4 regions of the Tatumella sp. UBA2305 genome follow, and region 2 is predicted to be linked to each of the others. Evidence: predicted binding sites of a transcription regulator. Region 2 holds the regulator's gene; each other region holds the start of a gene.
What was found. The regulator CRP, encoded in region 2, controls carbon source genes, mostly activating them, when cyclic AMP is high. The targets are predictions, from matches to a motif close to ATGTGANNNNNNTCACAT.

Region 1 (5,401 bases), on a different contig from region 2:
ACAGTTGTGCTGCCTGCCATAAAACCGATGGCAGTGGATATACCCGTTTCTTCCCGGCGCTGAAAGGCAACCCGGTGGTGCTGGCTGAGGATCCTACCTCACTTATCCATATTGTACTGACGGGGGATACGTTACCCGGAGTTCAGGGAGCGCCATCAGCGGTTACCATGCCGGCATTTGGCTGGCGGCTTAACGATCAGCAGGTGGCAAATGTCGTGAACTTCATCCGTAGCAGCTGGGGAAATACCAGCACCTCGACGGTATCGGCTGACCAGGTCGCGAAGCTGAGAAAATCAGAGGATGTACAGGGGAAAATGGGCGCTGAGTCAGTAGAGAAATTGCCTAAGCAACCTTAACCATCAGGTCCGGCTCTCCGTCACAGGGAACAGGTGGAAAGCCGGACCAACAGATTATATATTTTCGAGATCCAGACCGCGGGTTTTCGGACCATAAATGCCCACCGACAGCATCACTATCAGCATGCTCAGGACGATAAAGATAATCACCCCCTGGCTGCCGGCGTACTGAAGTATCAGCCCAATCATAATGCTGCTAAACACCGTCGATAACCGACTGAAGGAATAACAGAATCCTACTGCCCGGGCACGGATGTGCGTCGGGAAAATTTCGGTCTGATAAGCATGGTAACTGTAGGTCAGCCAGGCGTTAGAATAGGTCACCAGGAAACCACAGACGATCAATAGTAGCGGCTGAGTCACCAGCGCGAATAATGTCCCAAATACCACCGTCATCAGACAGGCCAGCACAATCTGCCATTTGTTTTCGATTTTATCGGCGTAGCGGCTGCAAATCAGTGAACCCAGCGGGTAGGCCAGAGTAATGAAAAACGCATACAGCAGGCTGTGGGTCAGGGTGGTTCCCTTACCGGACAGCAGCGCTGGCAACCAGTTGCCAAAGCCAAAGAAACCAATCGCCTGGAAGAAGTTCATCACCACCAGCATCAGCGTTCTTTTCCGCCATTCCGGCGCCCATATTTCGCTGAATTTCCCCTTGCGCGGAGTGGCCGTTAAATCTGCATGTGGCAGTTGCTCCACGGAGGGAGGTGTCACCCCACAACGTATTTCCATGGCACTAAGCACCTGGTGAGCTTCCTGATGGCGGCCCTGTTGTGCCAGCCAGCGAGCCGATTCCGGCAGATTACGGCGAATACTCCAGATCACTAACGAGCAGACCGCCCCGGCAATAATCACCCAACGCCAGCCTTCCAGATTCAGCAGTGTTTGCGGAATCAGCCACCACGACATTAGCGCCACGGCCGGTACCGACAAAAACTGAATAAAAAAGGAGAAGGCAAACGCCCGGCTCCGTAAATGAGCCGGCATCCATTCGGCCAGATAGGTATCAATAGTAACCAGTTCCACTCCCAGACCAATCCCGACCAGAAAGCGGCACAAAATAATGCCTTCCGCACTGTTCTGAAATGCCATCACTAATGAAAAGATCCCGTACCAGGCGAGGGCACACATAAAGCTGAAGCGACGGCCGAATTTATCGGCGTATTTCGCCAGCAAACTGGCGCCGACAAATAACCCCAGAAAAGTGACTGAAGCGAATGCAGCCTGATCAGATATACCGAAAACGCCATCCTTTCCCAGATGAAATATCTTTTCAGAGAGTAAACCTGAACTAATATATCCCGTTTCGAATAAATCATAGAGTTCAAAAAAACCGCCCAGCGCCAGAAGAGAAATAAAACGCCACAGACTTTTGCTGGAGGGTAATGCATCGATGCGTGCAGCGATGGTGTAATTATTACTTTGCGGAACAGCAGAATATCCTGCTGTGGTACAGGTAGATGACATAACGAACTTAACCTCGGGATCACTGTATTTGCAATGCTGCGAATCACATTATTAGTATCGGATATCAGGGGTGATCAGCAGTGAACAAACAGCAGAATAGTCGAAGGAAAGAAAAAAGACGAGATTAAATATGATTAATTAGCGGGGGATATCAGGTTTTTTATTCCTGCAGAAAAAAGATTTCCTGCAGGAATAACACGGCTAACTACATTCGCTGTGTGGCAGCGAGGGGTTTATCAGAAACTATAACCGACAACGGCATAATATCCCCAGCCGGTGGCCCGGGTGTTGAAATCGCCGCTGCCAAAGTTAAGTGTGGTACCTTCTGACCATTGTCCGCCGTTATGGAAATAACGGGCCACCAGAGAATAGTGCCAGTGGTCATAGCTCAGTGACAGAATATGGCTGGAGGCGATAGAGTTCCCGGAACGTGACGGGCCTGATTTCTCACGCAGGTCAGAATCCCAGTCAAAGTTGGTAAATCCGATATAACTTAAATTGCCGCCCCAAAGCGTGGTCAGAGGCAGGAAGTATTTAATTTTAAAACGGTAGCCATCCCAGCTGTTTTCATTCGCCGCACCGTAGTTTTCCCACTGATATTTAGCGTAAACGTTTAACGACAATCCCAGTTTAGTGCCGGTATCGATATCCGTACCTAATCCCATATACCAGGTATTCTGGCGGTTGTCGTTATTCGGCCCCATGTCATAGATATAGTTGTTGGCAAAATACCACTCTTTAAAGGGGCCGAATGCCAGGCTGGTACCGGTCAGCTTATCTATAGAAAAACGGGGTTCAATTTCCATAAACAGAGGAGAGCCTACCCCTTTGTCCCAGATCCCGTTATCGTTACCGTTACCGATACCAAAGAATTTGGGTACATCGACATAGCCGTAGAAATCAAACCAGTCTTTATGGGCAAACGCTTCGTATTCGAGGTATAAATCATTATTCACCTTCGGTCCGAAGCGGGTGTGGTAACTGCCGACCACGTTAACGCTTTGGTGCCACCAGTCAGAAACATACTGCGGAGATGTATCTGCGGCGTAAGACGAGCCCATGACTGAACCCGCGAAAACTGTTGCTGCCATCATTAATTTATATTTCATTTTATATTGACCACTCGCTTTTTTTACCAATCACGCCGTACGCTGACGGAGTAAATAACCACGCAGAAAAAGAAATCAAACCATAAAGATAGTTCCGGGCGTGCCGGTACTCTGTCAGGCAGGATCATGCCTGATATCATACGCGAGTAATCATACATAATTCACATTTGACAAAAGTTGTTGCAGTTTAAATCACCATTAATGTGATTATGATCACATTAATGAACGAGACATACGGAACTTTTCCTGCCGGTAGTCTGCCAGCTAAACTTGTGGGTGAGACGTCGCTGACCAATGAAGAAAATTTTCGGGAGCGGTTTTATCCGGAAAACAGGGCCTGTTCCCCCTGCAGTTCCGGGGCCGGAACACATTCGTGTCAGCGTTATGACAGTGGTTAAACAATAAGTAAGTGTTATGATTAAACCGCCATAATCGGCGGGTTTTGCCACAGTAATCGCATTTTATCACCTGAAATTTTCAAACGGTTAGGAGCTACAGATGGCTGTCAGACAACATCATTATCAGGTCACCGTGACATGGACAGGGAATCGCGGAGAGGGAACTTCCTCCTATACTGCTTACGATCGCTCATCTGATTTACAGGCCACCGGCAGGGATCCCATCGCTTTGAGCGCTGACCCGGCGTTCCGTGGTGACGCTTCCCGCTGGAATCCGGAACAATTGCTGCTGGCTTCTGCTTCTGCCTGCCATAAATTGTGGTATCTGCACGTTTGTGCTGACGCCGGAATCATTATTGATGAGTATCAGGATAACGCTGAGGGAACCATGGTTGAGGGCGTACGCGGGCATTTTACCCGCATGACTCTGCGGCCGCAGATCCGCCTGCGTCATCCTGAAGATCAACCGCGAGCAGCAGATCTGCATCACAAAGCCCACGATGCTTGTTTTATTGCTAATTCACTGAATTTTCCGGTGGATATTGAACCAGTATTTTTACACGATAAGTAGTTAGTCGTTTGTGCTGAGACGGCCATTTAACAAGAGGATAGCTTGTGCAACAGGGTGAAAACTTATTAGCGATGTATATTTTCTCCCGTGTTGTGGAGCAACAAAGCTTTAGCCATGCGGCTAAAATCCTCGGGATCTCTACGGCCACTGTCAGCCGGGAGATAGCGGCTTTGGAAACACGACTGGCGATGAAACTGCTGCATCGTACGACACGTAAAGTGACGGTAACCGAATGTGGTCAGCAGTACTACCGCTATTGTGAACGAATCAGTGCGCAGCTGGAGAGTGCCGAAGATTTTATCCGGCAAATGCACAGCCAGCCGGGTGGTCAGGTCCGGCTGATGACTCCGGTGACTTACGGCTGTCAGTGTATTGTGCCGGTATTACAACCTTTTATGCAGCATCATATCCATGTGCGGATAGATCTGGACCTCAGTGACCGTGAGCCGGATATGGAGCGGGATGATATTGATGTGGCGATAGTGGTACGCCAGCGTCCACCGGAATATGAACGGTGCCGGCCGTTGTCGGTCATTCATTGGGGATTGTATGCCAGCCGGGAGTATCTGGCGCAGAATCCGCCGGTCACCCGGCCGGAGCATCTTAACAGCCACCAGCTGCTGACCTTTCATGGCTCAGCACACCAGGCGGCGCTCTCTTTTCAGCGCGAGAAAAAACGAGTCGGGATTAACGCAGTCAGCCGTTTCCGGGCCAATAACAGCATGGCATTGCTGACAGCCGCTTGTGCAGGTGCCGGGATTGCCTGTCTGCCCTCCTATATGGTGTCCCGGGCGCTGACGGACGGTGTTTTACAACCGGTATTGCCCGACTGGCAGTTGCCCAGCTATCACAGTTATCTGCTGCTTAAACAACCGGAACAACACTCCTCGCCGGTGACCTGGTTGTGCGACATGCTGACCGGGAAGCTCAGTCACAGTTGATTATTACGGTGTGGTAACAATCCGGAGCCAGCAGGTAAATATCCGTGCCGATATAGGGCTTTTTTCCGCTGGCAGTTATTCTGTCATCTCCACAACAATCTACGGGTTAATTTCAATGACAGAATCTTCGGGTGAGGCGGCGGAACAGCATATTTACTGGCGACGCAATCTTTGGGTATGTACTCTGGGTTCGTTCACCACTCTGATAGCAATGACACTGCTGTTACCGTTTTTGCCGCTTTACCTTCATTCTCTCGGTGTAGAAGAAGAAGCCAGCATTGCACACTGGTCGGCGGTGGCCTACGGTGCGACCTTTCTGACAGCGGCGCTGACGGCCCCGTTATGGGGGCGTCTGGCGGACAAATATGGACGTAAACTGATGCTGATCCGTGCCAGCCTGGGGATGGCTGTCGCCATGTCACTGATGGGGATGGCAACGGCGCCCTGGCAGCTGGTGGCATTACGTTTACTGGCGGGATTACTCGGGGGCTATGCTTCCGGGTCGATGATTTTGGTGGCTTCACAGACGCCAAAGGAAAAAACCGGCTGGGCAGTCGGG
Region 2 (5,401 bases):
TCACCGGTTGCGGGAGTTTGATGATGAAATCACGTCAAAAAATCATGGTTTCATAGACGCTACTGACTACTATCGTCGTGCGAGTGGCATGCCTCTGTTATCTGGTGTCGAAAAACCAATGCTGATCATTCACGCTGAGGATGATCCATTCATGGTGCCGGATGTGATACCTAATCCGGAACATCTGTCGCCGAGCATCACTTATCAGTTGTCCCCATATGGTGGGCACGTTGGCTTTGTCGGAGGATCTCTGACTCGTCCGGTCATGTGGCTTGAACAACGCATTCCGCAATGGCTTTCAACCTGGCTGGATAAATAATCGTGATCATTCCCTGGCAACAAATCTCCCCTGAAACCCTGGATAACCTGATCGAGTCCTTTGTGCTCAGAGAAGGCACCGATTATGGCGAATATGAGCGTACACTGGCTGAAAAAACAGCGGATATTCGTCAGCAATTGAGTGCAGGGAAAATTGTCGTCGTTTGGTCAGAATTACATGAATCTGTAACTCTGATGCCTGCCAGTGATTTCAGGGCTGAGTAGTAACTTCTCCTTACTGACAGATGACACACGCTGCCAGACATGCTAACAATGCTGTCAGCCGTATCGGTCCAGGGAGCAAATTTTCATGTCCGCCAGACATCCTATTATTGCTGTGACCGGATCCAGCGGGGCCGGTACCACAACGACCAGCCTTGCCTTCCGTAAAATATTCCAGCAACTCAACATTCATGCCGCTGAGCTGGAAGGTGACAGCTTTCACCGCTACAGCAGACCAGAAATGGATGTTGCCATCCGCAAAGCCCGTGACTTAGGGCGACATATCAGTTACTTCGGCCCCGAGGCGAACGACTTCTCATTGCTGGAACAGACCTTTAACGAGTACGGCCTGCAGGGTACCGGCCGTTCACGAAAATATCTGCACACCTATGATGAAGCGGTGCCCTGGAAACAGGTCCCCGGAACATTTACTCCCTGGCAGCCACTGCCGGACAATACGGACGTGCTGTTTTATGAAGGTTTACACGGTGGAATTGTCACTGAACAGCATAACGTTGCCGATAAAGTGGACCTGATGGTAGGCGTAGTGCCTATCGTGAACCTGGAATGGATTCAGAAACTTGTCAGGGATATGCGTGAACGAAGCCACTCCAGAGAAGCAGTGATGGATTCAGTGGTACGCTCAATGGATGATTATATTAATTACATCACTCCACAGTTCTCACGCACCCACATCAATTTCCAGCGGGTACCGACTGTCGATACGTCTAATCCTTTCGCCGCCAAAACCATCCCTTCACTGGATGAAAGTTTTGTCGTGATCCATTTTCGTGGTCTGGAAGAAATTAACTTTCCCTATTTACTGGCCATGATCCAGGGTTCGTTTATTTCACATATCAATACACTGGTGGTGCCTGGCGGGAAAATGGGGCTGGCCATGGAATTGATTATGACTCCCCTGGTCAAACGACTCATGGAAGAGCGTTGCCTCAACTAAGGTCACGGGTGCTACCTGGCACCCGTGACCGCCTTGTTAGCGATTAATCACTTCAAAACTATGGGTAATGTTCACTCCTTTACCCAACATTAAAGATACGGAACAATACTTTTCTGCAGATAGCGTTACTGCCCGTTCAACGACGTTATCCGAAAGATTATGGCCGCTGACAATAAAATGCAGATTGATATGGGTAAACAAGCGAGGAGCTTCTTCACGACGTTCAGAAGTCAGCCTGACCTCACAATCAGCAACCTCATGGCGGCCTTTCTGCAGAATAGAGACCACGTCAATGGCACTGCAACTTCCGGTTGCCATAAGGACCATTTCCATCGGACTGGGTGCCTTATCGCCTGAGTTTCCATCCATCAGAACCTGGTGTCCGGACGCAGACTCCCCGATAAAGTTCAGTCCTTCGACCCATTTCACACGTGCCTGCATTATGCTCACTCTCAATTGTTAAAATTTCCGCCAGATTACTCCTTCAGAGTATAAACAGCAATCTGCCCCAAATGACAAAAGTCAGACAAGACAACAGGAGACAGTTTCGTCAGGGTGTGCTACAAACAGAGGGTAGAGTTTTTTTACCCGATGACAACTATGGCTAAACGAGCAGGATCGTCAGAAAGGAGCCTGACTGATTGTCGTGAATGCCAGCCGAAAATGCCCTATGATTTCAGCGCCCCACAGGAGCTTACCCCCTGTGTTTCCGGCACGATTACAACAGAGGATAGAAGAGAATGGTTCTTGGTAAACCACAAACAGACCCTACATTAGAATGGTTCCTGTCCCATTGTCATATTCACAAATACCCCTCCAAGAGCACACTTATCCATCAGGGTGAGAAAGCGGAAACCCTTTACTACATTGTTAAGGGCTCCGTCGCAGTTCTGATTAAAGATGAAGAAGGAAAGGAGATGATCCTCTCTTATCTGAATCAGGGCGATTTCATTGGAGAGTTGGGATTATTTGAGGAAGGTCAGGAACGAAGCGCCTGGGTACGTGCCAAAGTGGCATGTGAAGTTGCGGAAATTTCATACAAGAAATTTCGCCAGCTCATCCAGGTCAATCCCGAAATTTTAATGCGCTTGTCATCTCAGATGGCCCGGCGCCTGCAGGTCACTTCTGAAAAAGTAGGCAACCTGGCCTTCCTTGACGTGACTGGCCGTATCGCTCAGACGCTACTTAACCTGGCACGACAGCCGGATGCTATGACTCACCCGGATGGAATGCAGATTAAAATTACCCGTCAGGAAATTGGCCAAATCGTCGGCTGCTCCCGCGAAACAGTAGGACGTATTCTTAAAATGCTGGAAGATCAGAATCTCATCTCCGCGCATGGAAAAACGATCGTCGTCTACGGCACCCGTTAATTTGTGATATGCACGGCAGGCCCCTGCCGTGTTCCGTTTTACTGTCTACCTGCGGTTGTATCTGATGTGGCGCAGAATTATTTATCATCCGGAAGTCAATTACGCACTGCGTCAAACGCTGGTCCTCTGTCTACCCGTTGCGATTAGCTGGCTGGCGGGAGATCTGCAAAAAGGGCTGCTCTTCTCGCTGGTTCCCGCATGCTGTAATCTTTCCGGGCTGGACACTCCGCACCGTCATTTTTTTAAGCGCATTATTATTGGTGGATCGTTGTTTGCCTTCAGCAGCTTTCTGCTGCAATGGTTGTTGCAACATAATGTCCCACTACCATTTATTGTCGGAATTTTACCTCTGCTGATTGGTGTTTGCGGCGAAATCAGTCCATTACATGGCCGTCTGTTGCCGGGTGCGTTGATCGCCATGACTTTTACGCTCAGTCTGGCTGGAAGAATGCCGGTATGGGGCCCGCCACTATTATATGGCGGCGGAACATTATGGTATGGACTGTTTAACTGGTATTGGTTCAGACTGTCAAAAGATCAGCCGCTGCGGGAAACTCTTAGCCTGCTGTACCGTGCACTGGCTAACTATTGTGAAGCGAAATACGCACTACTCAGCAGTAACGATTATGATAAATCGCTGCCCGAACTGTTGAATTATCAACAAAAAGTTGTCGATCTGATAAATACTGGCTATCAGCAAATTCATATGCTTTCGGCGGAAAAAAACAGCCGCGAACGCTATTTAATCCGGACATTTATGATGGCCGAAGATTTGCAGGAACACATTTCTGTCACTCTTAGCCAGAGCAAAGATGTCAGGGAACTGGTGGAAAAAAGCCAGTCAGCGGACATAATCAAGCGTAATGCCGGGCAGGTGGCTGAGCAGTTAAGAAAGACAGCGGACAATATCCTGTATCACCAGATACCCGGCAAGTTTTCGATGAGTGAATCCCTGGAAGAGTTACAGAATATCGCCCGTCGGTATCCTGACAATCCTGTCGGACAATTTTACTCTTATCACTTCAGTAAAATAGCCAAAGTGCTGCAATCAGGGATGCCGCTTTATCGCCGTGATATTATGGCAGATACTCAGCGTCGTTTACCTTTTTGGCCGGCGTTACGCAGCTATTTGTCATTTAAATCGACGGCTCTGCGTACTGCAGGACGTTTCTCCGTGATGCTGATGGCAGCCAGTATGTTGGCCCTGTCGCTGAATATGCCAAAACCTTACTGGGTACTGATGACCATTATTCTGGTCAGCCAGAATGGTTATATCGCCACCCGGGTACGAATCCAACACCGTGCCCTTGGCACATTTGCCGGGCTTATTATTGCGGCCTTATCATTGAAGCTATCTACCCCGGAACCGGTCATCCTGCTCACGATGCTGGTGATTACACTGTTCAGCTATCTTTTCTCACGCCAGTATTACGGATGGGCGACGATTGGTTTTACCGTGACCGCGGTATACAGCCTGCAGTTATTATCACTGAATGGGGTGAATTTCCTGGTTCCCCGGCTGCTGGATACGCTGATGGGCTGCCTGATTGCCTTTGCCGGGATGGTTTGGCTATGGCCACAATGGCAAAGTGCGTTATTACGTAAAAATGCTCAGGATGTGCTGGAGACCTACCAGACCGCCTTACAAATCCTGCTTGGACCTGAACAAACTGCCGATGTGCTGGAAAATATCAGAATAAAAGCCAACCAGCGGCATAATGCCCTGTTTAATTCGCTGAATCAGGCCATGCAGGAACCCGGCTTTGATAACGAATACCTGAGTGAAATGCGCCTGTGGGTAACGCATAGCCAGTTCATCGTTGAGCATATCAATGTACTGACCACACTTGCCCGTGAACATACCATGCTGACTCCGAATCTTGCTCAGCGCTATCTGGAATCCTGTGAAATAGCACTGCAACAGTGTCAACAACGGCTCCGTTACCAGAATGATGAGGATCACAGTAATTTTGTCATGGATGCACCGGACAAAATTCCCCTCGGCCCGGTCACTATTATGGAAAGACAGCTGGATCAGATCTTGAGCCATCTTAAAGTGATGAAAACTATTTCGTCTATCGTCTGGCGTCAGCGTCCCCGTCACGGTCAGTGGCTGATAAGTAAAAATACCCACCCTGAACATAACAATAATGGCAGCCCAAAGGCTGCCAACAGAGACTAGTTTAGGCAAATATCTTTTCGGCAGCTTTTGCCAGACGGGACATTCCCTCACGGACATCCTGTTCAGGGATCACCAGGGACGGTGCAAAGCGAATAACCCCGGTACCGGCAGTCAGGATCATTACTCCCTCATCTGCTGCAGCATGCAGCAAATCACGGGCCTTCGACTGAAACTCTTCTTTCAGTGCGGCACCAATCAGTAAACCCTTGCCGCGGATTTCGCTGAAGACAGAGAAACGTTGATTAATTTTTTCAAGTTCTTCAACAAACCACTGACGACGCTGTTCAATTCCTTCCAGCACTTCTGGTGTGTTTATGGTATCCAATGCAGTTTCAGCAATGGCACACG
Region 3 (5,401 bases), on a different contig from region 2:
GGCTGTGGTCTGGCTGGCAATCTGCGCATTGTCCTGATCCGGCTGATAGCCCAGTTCTTTGATAATCTCTGCAATCCGCTGTGATGTTTCAGCCGTGACTTTTTCTGGTGTCCTCAGATAACGGCTGACCGTCATGGGAGTCACTCCGGCCAGAGAGGCAATATCATGCAGTGTAATACGCTGGTTTTTCATACCGGAGATCCAGATAACCTAAACGGAATAGCTGCAGCAGAATGCCGCCAGCGTGGCAACAGGTTACTGTAAGAATAGCCGGAATGTCACTCAATGAAATCTGAAATTTATAACGGTCTCTGATGGCCATCGGGAATACAGGGCTACGGCCCGGGACCCACAAAGTCAGACTCCCGGGCACTGCCGGCCGGTTCAGGGATTTATCAAACGACCGATGGAACGAAAGAATTGCTTCTGCTCAGCCCCCTTTTTTATGGCTCCTTCCCGGTAGAAGTAGACTTTTCGCAGATTACAGTTAAGGAGCTCTGCAATATTTTTAGTGTTCAGGTTGTACAGGTAAGCACGCAACAGAGAAACCTGCTCTTTGTTGAGGTTTAGCCGGTTATTAAAGATAACACTATAATTTCTTTTACATTTCTCACTGTTGTTACGGCAAAGTATACGGATGAAAAAACTGAAGTCATCCAGAGATAATCGTTTATCCAGTTCAAAATCGGCGTTTTTGATACTCATAAACTGATGCAGGACAGAAAGCAGGCAAACTTTACATTCGGGTAAATATTGTTTGATTCTGAAAATATCGCTTTCCGGGTCTATGACTATCGAACGGGTGGTCAGGGTGTCATAGAAAATGAATTCAAAACTGTCAGCAGAGGGGTGATTAAGTAGCTCTTCGACAGAAGAGAATTCATGAACAGATATATTGTCAGAAATGTATCTGCATAATGTTTTAATAGCTATGCAGGTATAATTACAGGTATCAATAATAGCAATTGACCGAATGACTTCCTTGTTATTCATATAGCACCACATTTTATTTACAATGTTGATTTTTATGTGAAATCCATTTACCGGTGATATTGGTGTTGGTGCACGCGTGAGACGCTGGCGGATGATGCCTGTGATGACATCCGACTCACGTGATTATTTGGTAAGCAGAATTTCTCCCCCTGATAATAATAATATCGTTTGATTATGGCAGTTATTTACCCCTCGTTCCAGCAGACAGGGTTGAATTATCTAAAAATAAGAATATTACAGTTTGGTCAGCTTGTTATGTGGAGCCTTTTAGACGCTAATTAAAAAACTTGAGGCTCAGAATACCTGGCATAAATAATCATTGTCCCGGGATTTATTTGTCACTTTTATATACAGCAATTGACACAAATTACCCGCAGGAACCCTTGTCACGAAAATTTGAGCGGTTTGCTGAGCGGGATGAACAACATCGCGCAGGCAGCCTGACGAGCAAAACCTAAGCAGGGCTTAACCGTGGGCAGGAAAATATACAAGTGATAAATCAGACAAAGATCACATATTAAAAATAAAGGACAAAAAACAGCCACCAGCCTCTTTCATGTTAAGGTGAATGGCAGTTAAAGTTACGCGTAACAGCTAATGAAATGAGAGCTTCTGATGAGTAAATTATTCGATTTAACCGGCAGGCGGGCGTTGATCACCGGTTCAACGCAGGGACTGGGTTTACTGATGGCTCGTGGGTTGGGAGAGCATGGTGCAGAAGTCATTATTAATGGTCGTGACCCGCAACGATGTGAAAATGCGGTCGCAGAGTTACAGGCGCTGGGTATCCGTGCCAGTGCCCGTGCTTTTGATGTTACCGATCCCGTGGCAGTGACGGCAGCCATCGACAGTATTGAAACTGAAACGGGTCCTCTGGATATTTTGATCAACAATGCCGGAATACAGCATCGTGCTCCTTTCACTGAGTTTCCGGTAGAACAGTGGGATCGGATTATTGACGTCAATCAGAAGTCAGTTTTTCTGGTTTCACAGCAGGTTGCCCGCAAAATGATGCTCCGTAAACGAGGAAAAATTATCAATATTTGCTCAATGCAGAGCGAATTAGGGCGCGATAATATTACTCCTTATGCCGCGTCAAAAGGCGCAGTAAAAATGCTGACCCGTGGGATGTGCGTCGAACTGGCACGCTATAACATTCAGGTCAATGCGATTGCTCCTGGCTATTTTGACTCAGAGATGACGGCGGCTCTGGTCAACGATAAGCAATTTTCTGACTGGCTGTGTCACAGAACCCCGGCCGCGCGTTGGGGAAAACCAGAAGAGCTGATGGGCGCTGCTGTATTCCTCTCTGCGGCAGCATCGGATTTCATTAACGGTCATGTCTTATTCGTCGATGGCGGAATGCTGGCCTCGGTTTAAATCGTGAGGGCGGACGTTAAGGCGTTTGCCCTGCGCATTATTCTCCGGCTATCACCAGGGCCGACACAGGATTTTCCTCCATGGATAACAGCAGAAAACTGCCGGTAAAACGGTGGTGGTATTTAATGCCGGTTATTTTTATTACCTACAGCCTGGCTTATCTGGATCGGGCAAACTATGGCTTTGCCGCAGCGTCAGGTATCGAGAGTGACCTGGGAATCAGCCGGGGTACCTCTTCCCTGATTGGTGCACTGTTCTTCCTCGGTTACTTCTTTTTCCAGGTACCCGGAGCTATCTATGCGGTAAAACGTAGTGTACGTAAATTGGTGTTCACCAGTTTGCTGTTATGGGGATTTTGTGCCGCCGCGACCGGTCTTATCAGTAATATTCCGGCGCTGATGGTGATCCGTTTTATCCTCGGAGTGGTGGAAGCGGCTGTGATGCCGGCAATGTTAATCTATATCAGCAACTGGTTTACCCGCCAGGAACGATCACGTGCCAACACCTTTCTGGTACTAGGTAATCCGGTGACGGTGTTATGGATGTCTATTGTCTCGGGATATCTGATTAATGCGTTTGGCTGGCGGGAAATGTTTATTTTCGAGGGGGTTCCTGCCTTAATCTGGGCCATCTTCTGGTGGTGTATTGTCCGTGATAAACCGGAACAGGTGAGCTGGCTGACAGAAGCAGAAAAGCAGCAACTGGCCAGTGCCATGGCCGAAGAGCAGCAGGCGATACCACCCATGCGCAATGTGCCGCAGGCCTTACGCTCCCGCAATGTGGTAGTGCTTTGTGTATTACACGCGCTGTGGAGCATCGGAGTCTATGGGTTTATGATGTGGATGCCATCCATTCTGCGAACTGCCGGATCGGTAAACATTGTCCAGGCAGGCTGGCTGGCTGCCGCGCCTTATCTGGCCGCTATAATTACTATGCTGGTGATTTCGTGGTTGTCAGATAAAACCGGCTTGCGTCGGCGATTTATCTGGCCCCTGTTACTGTTAGCTTCCGTCACCTTTTTTGGGTCGTGGCTGCTGGGGAGCTACTCATTCTGGTTATCCTATGGCTTACTGGTGCTGGCCGCTGCCTGTATGTATGCCCCTTATGGACCATTTTTCGCGCTGATCCCTGAATTACTGCCAAAAAATGTGGCAGGTATTTCCATCGGATTAATTAACTGTTGCGGTGCATTGGGGGCATTTGTCGGAGCCTGGCTGGTGGGCTATCTCAATGGTCTGACCGGCGGTCCGGGAGCTTCTTATACTTTTATGGCCATTGCATTACTGGTGTCAGTAGGGTTGGTATTTTTCCTGAAAGTTCCCGCAGGGAACCGACAGACTGCCCCGTTACTCAATGTTGATGCTGAAAACCAGGAGCCCCGATGAAGCGGAACAGGATGTCTTTGCAGGATATCGCGACTCTCGCCGGACTGACCAAAATGACCGTCAGCCGTTACATGCGGGGGCCAGAAAATGTTTCTGAACGCAGCCGTCAGGCCATCGATGCTGTCATGCGCCAGCATGACTACATACCTAACCGGTTACCGGACATTCTGGCCGGGGCCCGCAGCCGGACTCTGGGAGTGATTATTCCCTCATTCCGTAATCAGATTTTTTCTGATGTGCTCGAAGGCATTCAGCAGGTAGCGGAAGAACACAATTATCAGACGATTATTGCCAGTCACGACTATGATCCGCTGACCGAACAGCGAAAAATTATCACACTGCTTTCATATCACATTGATGCACTGATTCTGACTGGAAGACAACACAGTACAGCTGCGCTCGGCAGCATTCGTGCCTCCGGTGTACCGGTGGCTGAACTGATGGAAATTGGCCCCGGCGCGCTGGATTTGCAGGTAGGTTTTGATAACCAACAGGCTGCCTGCGATATGACTGAACAACTGATTACCCGTGGGCGACAGCATATTGTTTTTCTGGGCTCGATGGACGATCCGCGTGATATCAGCCGCTACCGGGGGGTTCAACAGGCCCTGCAGCGACGGGGAATGACAGGGCGGCATATTGTGCCGAAAGAGATCTCGTCAATGGCTCTCGGACAGAAAATGTTCGGGCAGATTATGCAGAAGTATCCGCAAACCGATGCGGTGTTCTGTACCAATGATGACCTGGCCGTGGGGGTTTTACTGGAGTGCCAGGCCCGGAAAATTGAAGTTCCGCAGCAGATTGCGATCGCCGGATTCCACGGTCTGGATATCGGTCACGCCAATCAGCAAAAACTGGCCAGTGTGATTACGCCAAGACTGGCTATCGGCCAGGTCGCGACCCGCCAACTGTTGAACAGGCTGGAAAAAAACGGCGACCCGGCAGCGGATGAACTCTGTATCGATCTGGGATACCGGCTATTTATGGGGGATACCTTGTAGCCGGTATCACTTTCTGTTGCACCGGGCAGAGCCTGCCAGAGGCTGTAGTCAGCTTCTGGCACCGGCTTAGCGACGCGAACGTACCAGTTGATATCTCCGTGTCAGATACTCAACCGGCGCACTCCAGATATGTACCAGCCGGGTGAACGGGAACAGTAAAAACAGTGTCATCCCCAGCACCAGGTGTATCCGGTAAATCACAGCAACACCTTCCAGACTGGCCGCTGCATTTCCCCGGAAGGTCACTACGGACTGTGCCCATGCGACCAGTTTCATCATCTCATTTCCGTTCATATGCTGTGCTGAGAAAAGAATCGTTATCAGCCCCAGACACGCCTGAATCAGCAATAAGCTGAGGATCAGAATATCGGCACGGGTCGAGGTGGCACGAATACGCGGATTATACAGCCGGCGTTTCAGCAACATACCACCACCCACTACGGTCATGACTCCGCAAATTCCTCCTGCCAGCATAGCCAGTTTCTGTTTGGCGGCAATCGACAGGAATGGCTCATATACCCAATGTGGGGTGAGCAGACCAAAAAGATGACCGAATAAAATACCAAGAATACCGATATGGAACAGATTCGAAGCCAGAGTCATGCCCTTTTTATCCAGCATCTGACTGGAAGATGCCCGCCA
Region 4 (5,401 bases), on a different contig from region 2:
GTCTCGAACACGCCCGGCGTGATCTGGGATGGCGCAAGCTTTTTGCAGTGATTGTGATGCCGGTTGATTTAGAGAAGAAAATGCTGGCAGGAAACAGTGTGGCTATACCTGTGTTTGGTGATGCGACGAACCGACTGGCTAACGGGCAGATAGAACAGGATGTGATCGCCGCCTATCAGCAAATGCTGACTGAGTATAACAGTACCATTCTGCTGAATAACGGTTTTACCCTGCCGGAAGCCAACGTACTATTGACTCCGATACGAGCGATCACTCAACCGCTGTTTAACCCGGGAATCAGTTTTGCGGCCATCATCTTTCCCGGATTGTTGGTGATGTTGTTGCAGCACTCCCTGTTGATTGCCAGTGTCCGTGTGAATCTGACCATCAGTGCGCGTGGCAAACCGTCACTGGCGGTGATACTCGGGGCCTATTCAGCTCTGGTGCCCATCTGGTTATTTTTGTCGGTTGTACTGTTCGGACTCTGGCCCTGGGTTCTCGGTTACCGGCAAACAGCGACTATCATTGAACTTTTGTTACTGACATTCCCGTTTTTGCTGGCGGTGATAAGTCTTGGCAATCTGCTTACCGAATGTATCCGGCGGGTTGAGATTGTTTATCTGACACTGTCATTTATTACCATGCCGGTATTCTATATTTCCGGGACTATCTGGCCGGTGCAGGCAATGCCATGGGGTGTTCGTCTGTTATCTGATTTACTGCCTTCCACATGGGCTGTTAAAGCGATTGCCGGAGTTAATCAGATGGGATTACCCTGGCAAAACGCATTGCCGTATGTGATGGTGTTATTATTGCTCTGTTTATTATTTAACCTTCTGGAGTTTCTGATCAGTACTTTTCGGGACCGACAGCACAGAAACGCCTTTCTGCGATTTTTCCGGCGCTGATAAACCGGTTATTCATCGATAACCGGCCAGCTTTCGCGAATCATAAACAGCATTTGCTCACGGTTATAGCTGATCAAAGAGTTTTTACTGTTTGAGGTACTGAGTATTTTTTCCAGTTGTGAATGATTCAGAGAGGGAGGAGACTGCCAGAAATCACAAACTGAATTTTGTGTCAGCCACCCCGCCAGAAACCTGGCCGGGCTGGCCTCTTTGTGTGACGGAAACAGGTGATGATGCAGTTCAGTCAGTCTGGCCTGCAGTTCAGGATGCGGCTCTTCGGCACATAAGGCGAGGAACGGCAACAGTAACCGACCACACACTTCGCCGTGATGCCACGGCATAATAGCGCCAGCTTCCCCGGCAATTCCGTGAATCACGCCGAGTCCTGCCATTGATAAGCTCAGCCCGCCCAGCCACGAGGCCATCATTATCTTCTCTCTGGCCTTATCTCCGCGCTGATCCTGACGGTCGAGATCTGGCCATGCGGCGATAAATAACTGCATACCCTGCAGGGAAAACTGGCGACTGAAAAAGCTGCTTTTTGCAGAGAGCCAGGCTTCAAAAAGATGCGTAAAAGCATCGATACCGCAGCGGGTCAACACGGCAGCCGGCGCGTGGCGGAGCAATAACGGGTCAAGTATGGCAATATCCGGAACCAGACGGGGATGACGCAAAGATGCCTTCACCTGATAGTGCTGTTGATCTGTTACTACCGAGTTTTGGGTGGCTTCACTGCCTGTACCGGCGGTGGTGGGGACGGCGATAAGCGGCAGCCGTTTTCCATCCAGGGGGGTATCGCCAATTTTTTCCAGGTAATGGACGGTCGAAAGGGGTTGCAGGCAGAGTGTACTGAAGGCTTTACCGGCATCCAGCACACTCCCTCCGCCAATAGCCACCACTCTTTCCGCTCTGCCACGCCAGTCAGTCACCCATTCATCCAGTTGTTGCGGTGAGGCTTCATGGCTGACCGTGATTATCCCGATAATCCAGGGAGAAAGGGTTTCCTGTAACTGCTGCCAGACCTCACTTTCCAGAAAAGAACGGCAACTGAAGAGCAGGGTAGGCAACGCGGGTTGTGCAATGAGCTGGCTGAGTTGGCGGATACTTCCCGGACCGGAAATGGTCTGTTGATTACAAAAGAGGCTGGTCTGTTGTGTCACCGTCTGACTCCTGAGGTAAATTATTAGTGTCGTGCAGAGTGTCTGATAATTCCAGTTCCCGTGAGCTCTCTGACATATATAGTGGCGGCATTTGCAGTTAAGGCGATCCTGATCACATACTGATCCCAGCGCATTCTGATTTTACTCGCAGGAGTAGTATGAAAAAACAGCAATATCTTTCGCCACTGGCTGCCGGGACCTGGCATCTGGGTAGCGGTCGTTATCCGGAAAAAACGGAGATAAGTGCGTTACATCAGGCTATCGATTCAGGAATTACTACCATTGATACCGCAGAAATGTATGGGCTGGGTCGCTCAGAACGGCTGGTTGGCAAAGTGATGGCAACCCGGCGTGAGGAAGTATGTCTGATATCGAAAATTTTCCCATGGAATGCCAACCCGTTACTTGCCAGGCGACAGTGCCTTGCCTCGCTCAAACGGCTCAGGACAGACTATCTGGATTTTTACCTGCTGCACTGGCGGTACCCTGGCTATTTGCCCTGGGCGGTGAGAAGTCTGGAAGCCTTGCGAAAAGAGGGACTGATTGGGGGGTGGGGCGTTTCAAATTTTGATATTCAGGATATGTCGTGTTTACTGAGTATTCCGGGAGGTGAAAACTGCCAGATTAATCAGGTGCTTTACAATTGTCAGAGCAGAGGCATTGAGTACCGGCTGATTTCGTTGTGTCAGCAGGCGGGTGTCAGCCTGATGGCCTATTCTCCACTGGGCGGGGCCGGAGCTCCCTTGCTAAGAGCACCGGTACTGGAACGGATTGCTATGGAACATGGCACAGAGGCTTCTGTGATTGCTCTGGCATGGATATTGTTGCAGAAAAACATGACGGCGATTGCGGAAACCGGTAATCCTGAACATGCGCAGCGGAATGCTCTGGCCAGTGGAATAATGCTTTCCCCGGCTGATATTGCGGCCATTAACGGCGTTTTTCCACCTCCGACCAGCAAACAACCGCTTGATCGGCGGTGAAACGGACGGGATATGCCTCCCGTCCGGGCGCTTATCAGGCTTTTTTCCTGGCAATCATGTTGTAGCCGATCATCAGGATGTAGATAACTGCCAGCAGTGAAATAATCACACTGGGTGTCAGGTATTTTATCGCGTTGCCCAGCAAAATTCCTACCACACCGAAGTCAGAATCCGAGAAGGTGGTATTTTGCAGACCGACCTGACCCAGTAACGGCAGTAATATTGCCGGCAGAAAGGTGATGAGAAGCCCGTTAGCAAACGCACCAATTACTGCTCCTCGCCGTCCACCGGTAGCATTACCGAATACTCCGGCAGTCGCTCCGGTGAAGAAGTGCGGTACGACCCCGGGCAGAATCAATACCCAGTCCAGTTTGCCCAGAATAAGCAGCCCAACCAGACCACCGACAAAACTGGAAACAAAACCGATCAGTACCGCATTAGGTGCGTAAGGGTAGACAATCGGACAGTCCAGCGCAGGTTTTGCATCAGGAACCAGTCGCTCAGAAAAACCCTGGAATGCAGGAATAATCTCCGACAGTATCAGACGTACCCCGGCAAGAATGATATACACTCCGGCCGCGAAGGTAATTCCCATGATGACCGAGAAGATAACGAAGTTCTGTCCCTGACTGAAATTCTGTTCAACGTAGCTGCTGCCTGAACACAGGCAGAGAATGATGTATACCACCATCATGGTCAGAGAAATCGAAATGGTACTGTCGCGCAGAAAACCAAGATTTTTGGGTAAATTCATTTCCTCAGTGGATGCTGAATTTTTACCGACCAGCTTACCGATAACCCCTGAAAGCACATAACCAATAGTACCGGTATGCGCCAGTGCGACATCATCTTCACCGGTGATTTTGCGCATAAATGGCTGTGCCAACGCCGGTAGCGCAACCATGAAAATGCCCATTATCAGAGAACCACAAATCACCAGTGAGATACCACTGAAACCGGCAATGCTTAAAATAACCGCCAGCATACAGGCCATATAAAAGGAGACGTGGCCAGACAGGTAGATATATTTAAACCGGCTGAATCTTGCCAGAAATATATTGGCGACCATGCCGAACGCCATAATATAGGCGGTACTTTCGCCGTATTTACTCATTGACAATGAAACTATGGCTTCATTATTCGGAATAACCCCCTGCACATTAAATGCATGCTCAAACATGCCGCCCAGGGGTCCAAGAGTGGTCACCAGAACGGAAGCACCACCGCTCAGAACCAGAAAACCCAGGATAGTCTTAATGGTGCCCTGGATAATTAAATCGATACTTTTTTTCTGTGCACACAAACCAATCAGTGCAATAAGACCGACCAGAATGGACGGTACTTTCAGGATATCAAGAAAGAATGAGAGAACTGAACCCATAGTTACGCTCCCGAAGGCATACAATTCAGATGGTTAACCGCAATCAGGCGTTATCCGCCAGCCATTGAGTCAGTTTCTCTTCCAGTTCTGTTTTAGCGATAATACTTTTCAGTACAACAACCTTATGCGCGTCGACTTTGCCGGTAATCCCCGGAGCAAGGTCCTGGCCCACGACAAAGATATCCGCTAAATTATTAGTGACCGAGGCGAGGTCAATATGGCTGACCTCGGCTTCCTGTCCAATTTTGGTCATCACTGTTTTAATATTTTTTTCCAGCATAAAACTACTGCCCAGACCGTGACCACACACCGCATAAATTTTCATAGCAAATCCCCTGAGAAGTAAAGTGGCCCGGAATAAGTTGCCGGGCCGGAGTTTAAATAACGTCACTGTGTTGTTTAATAACGGTTAATCACTTCGAGAATAGTCTCGCGGTTACCTGTAGCGAGAAGATCAATATTTTCCTCTTCATCCAGTAACTCAGCCAGTGAGGAGATCAGTGATATATGGCTGTCAGCATCTTTGGCTGCAAGGAAAAAAATGACTTTGACCGGGTCGTTGTCCGTGCTGCCGAAGTCCACACCCTGTTTAATCACCAGTAGTGAAAGGCCTACGCCGACTGAGCCATTTTCAGGACGGCTATGGGGCATGGCGACGCCCGGTGCCAGCACATAGTAGGGACCGGTGCGCCCGTGTTCGGCAATAATTTCATCAATATAGCGCTGGGTGATGATCCCTTGTTTTAACAAAGGGTCTCCCGACAATGTAATGGCTTGCTGCCAGTCGGCAACAGAGTCACAAATATGGATATTTTGGTCATTCAGATAATCAACTAACATTGCATACCCTTTTCATAATGAAAACCGCAGGGATTTAAAAAGCCTTTTAAATCAGTGTCTCACATTACATAAAGCCGATAGCTAATGTTGTGATGTATTTCACAATTAATTGCGGGATAGCTGTAACAA

Region 1: the regulator CRP is predicted to act here: its motif matches at 3,134-3,151, upstream of B3Z23_RS17425 (nucleoside-specific channel-forming protein Tsx).
Region 3: the regulator CRP is predicted to act here: its motif matches at 1,492-1,509, upstream of idnO (gluconate 5-dehydrogenase).
Region 4: the regulator CRP is predicted to act here: its motif matches at 2,169-2,186, upstream of B3Z23_RS17945 (iron-containing alcohol dehydrogenase).

What each region holds. Positions count from the first base shown of each region.
Region 1 is NZ_DDVT01000025.1:36,077-41,477, forward strand. Features, by position in the region: gene B3Z23_RS17415 (c-type cytochrome) at 1-356, shown strand, start outside; gene B3Z23_RS17420 (MFS transporter) at 411-1,823, opposite strand; gene B3Z23_RS17425 (nucleoside-specific channel-forming protein Tsx) at 2,060-2,932, opposite strand; gene B3Z23_RS17430 (OsmC family protein) at 3,431-3,901, shown strand; gene B3Z23_RS17435 (LysR family transcriptional regulator) at 3,946-4,842, shown strand; gene B3Z23_RS17440 (MFS transporter) at 4,958-5,401, shown strand, end outside.
Region 2 is NZ_DDVT01000018.1:172,980-178,380, reverse strand. Features, by position in the region: gene B3Z23_RS11830 (hydrolase) at 1-319, shown strand, start outside; gene B3Z23_RS11825 (YheU family protein) at 322-543, shown strand; gene B3Z23_RS11820 (phosphoribulokinase) at 629-1,498, shown strand; gene B3Z23_RS11815 (OsmC family protein) at 1,535-1,939, opposite strand; gene crp (cAMP-activated global transcriptional regulator CRP) at 2,239-2,871, shown strand; gene B3Z23_RS11805 (YccS/YhfK family putative transporter) at 2,936-5,053, shown strand; gene argD (bifunctional acetylornithine/succinyldiaminopimelate transaminase) at 5,055-5,401, opposite strand, start outside.
Region 3 is NZ_DDVT01000002.1:43,037-48,437, reverse strand. Features, by position in the region: gene B3Z23_RS00945 (LacI family DNA-binding transcriptional regulator) at 1-192, opposite strand, end outside; gene B3Z23_RS00940 (hypothetical protein) at 385-993, opposite strand; gene idnO (gluconate 5-dehydrogenase) at 1,609-2,373, shown strand; gene B3Z23_RS00930 (MFS transporter) at 2,454-3,758, shown strand; gene B3Z23_RS00925 (substrate-binding domain-containing protein) at 3,755-4,759, shown strand; gene narI (respiratory nitrate reductase subunit gamma) at 4,826-5,401, opposite strand, start outside.
Region 4 is NZ_DDVT01000026.1:28,247-33,647, forward strand. Features, by position in the region: gene B3Z23_RS17940 (ABC transporter permease) at 1-908, shown strand, start outside; gene B3Z23_RS17945 (iron-containing alcohol dehydrogenase) at 917-2,068, opposite strand; gene B3Z23_RS17950 (aldo/keto reductase) at 2,227-3,051, shown strand; gene B3Z23_RS17955 (PTS ascorbate transporter subunit IIC) at 3,086-4,432, opposite strand; gene B3Z23_RS17960 (PTS sugar transporter subunit IIB) at 4,476-4,757, opposite strand; gene B3Z23_RS17965 (PTS sugar transporter subunit IIA) at 4,832-5,272, opposite strand.